2 regions of the Variovorax monticola genome follow, and region 1 is predicted to be linked to the other one. Evidence: predicted binding sites of a transcription regulator. Region 1 holds the regulator's gene; the other holds the start of a gene.
The links. The regulator NrdR, encoded in region 1, represses ribonucleotide reductase genes. The targets are predictions, from matches to a motif close to CACNANATNTNGTG.

Region 1 (2,195 bases):
GGCGGGCGTGGCGGCAAGAGCGGATTCTCGACGGCGCAGCCCGTCGAGGGCGGCACGACCTCGCAGGCGGCAGGGCGCCTGAACTGGCGCCAGGTCGTGGATGCGCGGGAGGCACGGCGATGAGCGCGGCCAGGCAGTGCGCGCGCGGGTTCACGTTGATCGAAGTGATGATGGTCGTTGCGATCACCGCCATCCTCGCGGCCATTTCGTACCCGTCGTACATGGACATCGTGCGCCAGGGGTGGCGCAGCGAGGCCCGCGCCGCGCTGATGCAGCAGATGCAGCATCAGGAGCGGCACTACACACAGGCCGGCCGCTATCGGCACTACACGGGGGATTCAGGCGATTCGGGCGGCGGCGGTGCGACGGGCAAGTACACCATCGAGAGCGGCAACTGCGAGGGACGCGGCAGCATCGACAGCTGCATCCGGCTGACGGCGAGCCTGAAGCCCGCATTTTCCGATCCTCGGGTCGGCGCCCTCTGGATCGACAGCACGGGCGACAAGGGATGCGACGGCACGCAGCGCGTCAGGTGCTGGCAATGAACGCCGGCGCACGCAGGGCCGGGCGCGCGGGCGGCTTCACGCTGCTGGAACTGATGGTGGTCGTGGCCATCGTGGCGGTGCTGGCGGGCATCGGCATGCCGAGCTTTCGCACGCTGCTGCTCAACCAGCGTTTGGCGGGGGCGGCGCAGGCTTTCAATGCCGCCCTGAGCCTTGCGCGCATGGAGGCCATCCAGCGCTCCCGCAGCGTGCGGGTGACTGCGCTCGCAGACCGTGATTGGTCCGGGGGCTGGACCGTCGTGGCCGGTGTGAGCGGGTCCACAGGACCCGACGCGCCCGCAACGCTGCGTCGCTTCGAAGGGCTGCCGGACGGGGTCCGCGTGGATGCGTCGCTCGGCGACGGCTTTGCGCAGGGCGTGCGCTACGACAGCAATGGGTTCTCGCGCCGGGCCACCCATGCCGCCTTTGCCGCCGGATGCCTCACGCTGAAGGCCGACACGGGCCGCAGGGCGTCGATCGTGGTGTCGGCATCGGGGCGGGCCCGGGTCTGCAACCCGGACCAACACGGAGACTGCGGCACCGGGGTCTGCGGCAAGGCCGCCAAAAAAGAAGACGGCGGCTGAGCGGACGTCAGATGTCGCGCAGCAACTGCCTGAACTCGTCCACGTCCTCGAAGCTGCGGTAGACCGAGGCAAAGCGCACGTAGGCGACCTTGTCGAGCTTCTTGAGTTCGCGCATCACGAGTTCGCCAACCTTGGTCGACTCGATTTCGCGCAGGCCGCTGGCCAGCAGCTTCTGCTCGATGCGCAGCAGGGCGTTGTCGATCTGCTCGATGCTCACAGGCCGCTTGCGCAGCGCCAGCATCATCGAGGCGCGCACCTTGGCCGAATCGAAGTCTGCGCGGCTGCCGTCCTTCTTCACGACGACCGGAAAATTGACGTCGGGCCGCTCGTAGGTGGTGAAGCGCTTGTCGCAGGCGCCGCACTGGCGGCGCCTGCGAACGAAGTCGGCGTCTTCCGACACGCGGGTCTCGACGACCTGCGTTTCAAGATGACCGCAAAAAGGGCATTTCATGCGGTCACGCCGTCCGGTCGATCAGCGGTAGACAGGGAAGCGGCTCGTCAGCGCGTGCACCTTGGCGCGCACCGCGTCGATGTTCGCCGCGTCGCGCGGGTTCTCGAGCACGTCGGCAATCAGGTTGGCGGTGGCGCGGGCCTCTTCGTCCTTGAAACCGCGCGTGGTCATGGCGGGGGTGCCGATGCGCACGCCGCTGGTGACCATCGGCTTTTCCGGGTCGTTGGGGATCGCGTTCTTGTTGATCGTCATGTGGGCGGCGCCCAGCACGGCTTCGGCTTCCTTGCCGGTGATGCCCTTGGCGCGCAGGTCGACCAGCATCACGTGGCTTTCGGTGCGTCCGCTCACGATGCGCAGGCCGCGCTGGGTGAGGGTGTCGGCCACGATCTGCGCGTTCTTGACCACCTGTTGCTGGTAGGTCTTGAACTCGGGCGCCATGGCTTCCTTGAACGCGACAGCCTTGGCGGCGATCACGTGCATCAGCGGGCCGCCTTGCAGACCGGGGAAGATGGCGCTGTTGATGGCCTTCTCGTGCTGCGACTTCATCAGGATGATGCCGCCGCGCGGGCCGCGCAGGCTCTTGTGGGTTGTGGAGGTGACGATGTCGGCGTGCGGAAC
Region 2 (2,195 bases), on a different contig from region 1:
CGTAGATGCCGTCCAGGTCGTCGGGCACGGTGGTCAGGTAGCAGCTGGAGAGCTGCGAGCGCAGCGTGCCGGCGTTGAACAGGGTGGGCGTGCTCGACATGAAGTCGAACGACGACAGCACCTCGTAGAACTCGATGGCGCGCGCTTCACGGTCGATCTCGCCGAGCGACAGGCCCATGGCCACGCGCATGAAGAAGGCTTGCGGCAGCTCGATGCGCGACTTGCGCACATGCAGGAAGTAGCGGTCGTACAGCGTCTGCAGGCCGAGGTAGTCGAACTGGTTGTCGCGCTCGGCCTTCAGGGCGGCGCCCAGGCGCGGCAGGTCGTACTGCAGCAGCTTCTCGTCGAGCAGCTCGTTGTCCACGCCCTTCTTGATGAAGTGCGGAAAGTAGTCGGCGTAGGCGGTGGCACGGTCGGCCGGCATCACTTCGCGGCCGATGATCTCCTTGAAGATCGTGTGCAGCAGCAGGCGCGCGGTGGCGAAGGTGTAGTCGGGGTCTTTCTCGATCAGCGTGCGGGCCGCCAGGATGGACGCCTTGTAGACCTCGTCGAGCGGCACGCCGTCGTACAGGTTGCGCATCGTCTCGGCCTGGATCGGCGCGGCGGTGATGCTGTCGCCCAGGTTCTCGCAGGCAGATTCGATCAGGCCCTTGAGCTGGTTCAGGTCGAGCTCGACGCGCTCGCCGTTGTCCAGCACGTGCAGCGTCTGCTGGGCCGGCATTTCATGCTCGCTTTGCTTGGAACGCTCCTGCGTGCGGCGTTCGCGGTACAGCACGTAGGCACGCGCGATTTCGTGGTGGCCGCCGCGCATCAGGCCGAGCTCGACCTGGTCCTGCACGTCCTCGATGTGGAAGGTGCCGCCACCCGGACGCGAACGCACCATGGCGCGAATGACCGCCTGGGTGAGGGTGTCGACCGTTTCGCGCACGCTGGCCGAAGCCGCGCCCTGGGTGCCGTGCACGGCCAGGAAGGCTTTCATCATCGCGATGGCGATCTTGTTCGGCTCGAAGGGCACGACCGCGCCGTTGCGGCGAATGATCTGGTAGTGCGCGAGGTTCTCGCTCGTGTGCGAGCCGGCGGTGTCGCGTTGCTGCTGCGGCGGCGTCGAGGGAACGGCGCGGGGGGTCGATTGGGGGTTCAGGGCTGTTTGCATTCGCTTCCTCTCGGTTGGCAATTCTTGTTGGTCGGCGATGCCTGGGTCGGCGTCGCGCCGGTGTGGATGACCGGACGGAAGACACTATATCTGGGGTGTCGGCACCCTACAAGCCACTACAGGTAGTGTTTTCCGGCGGATACAGGTGCCGCCGGAATTTCGTTCGGCAAGGAACAACGCCAGCGATACCGCGTGAACACTGGCCTATGGTGTCCCAACCCGCATGGCGCTTGGCTTGCGGGCCGATTTGGGCTTGCAGCCCGCATGGTTGCTGGGTGGAGCGCTTGCAATCCGCGTGTCGATGCACGTCGAGCGAGGCGCATCGCGCCGCGTCACGCGATTGAAAAAATTAGCGCTGCACCACCTGCGCCGGAAACATCTGTGGATTCCAGCCGAGTTGTTTGCGCAACAGCCGCCAGTCGAAGCCGGCGCCCGGGTCGTGTTTGCGCCCCGGCGCGATGTGCTCGTGACCGGCGATGTACGCGATGGCGTAGTGCTGCGCGATGGCGGCGCACAGGCTCGCGAGCGTTTCGTACTGCGGCTCGTCGAACGGCTGGCCTTCCAGGCCTTCGAGCTCGATGCCGATGGAGTCGTCGTTGCAGTTGCCGCGCCCGCGCCACGACGACACGCCGGCGTGCCAGGCGCGGTCGTCGCAGCTCACGAACTGCCAGAGCTCGCCGTTGCGCCGCACGAAGAAGTGCGAGGACACCGCGAGCCCGCGGATCGACTGGAAGTAGGGGTGCGCGTCCCAGTCGAGCCGGTTGGTGAAGAGCTGCTGCACCGCGTCGCCGCCGTACTCGCCGGGCGGCAGGCTGATGGAGTGCAGCACGACGAGGTCGGTCTGCGCGAGCGCAGGGCGGGGTCCGAAGTTGGGCGAGCGCAGCACCTTCGCGAAGCGGTACCAGCCGGCTTGCCAGAGGCCGTCGTCGGCGGGGGCCTGCGCAGGGGCGTCAGTCCTCGGCATGGCTGCTCGCGCCATCGTCGCCGTTGGGTGTGGTGATGCCCAGCCGCGCGATGCGGTAGCGGATCTGCCGCAGGCTCA

Region 2: a site for NrdR is predicted at 1,236-1,249, ahead of ACSFA5_RS16285 (ribonucleoside-diphosphate reductase subunit alpha). Genes of this name have one in related genera too.

The regions. Positions count from the first base shown of each region.
Region 1 is NZ_JBPJZP010000002.1:934,163-936,357, forward strand. It holds gene ACSFA5_RS09950 (pilus assembly protein) at 1-123, shown strand, start outside; gene ACSFA5_RS09955 (type IV pilin protein) at 120-545, shown strand; gene ACSFA5_RS09960 (GspH/FimT family pseudopilin) at 542-1,126, shown strand; gene nrdR (transcriptional regulator NrdR) at 1,134-1,577, opposite strand; gene glyA (serine hydroxymethyltransferase) at 1,599-2,195, opposite strand, start outside.
Region 2 is NZ_JBPJZP010000004.1:360,175-362,369, reverse strand. It holds gene ACSFA5_RS16285 (ribonucleoside-diphosphate reductase subunit alpha) at 1-1,153, opposite strand, end outside; gene ampD (1,6-anhydro-N-acetylmuramyl-L-alanine amidase AmpD) at 1,503-2,117, opposite strand; gene ACSFA5_RS16275 (sigma-54-dependent transcriptional regulator) at 2,104-2,195, opposite strand, start outside.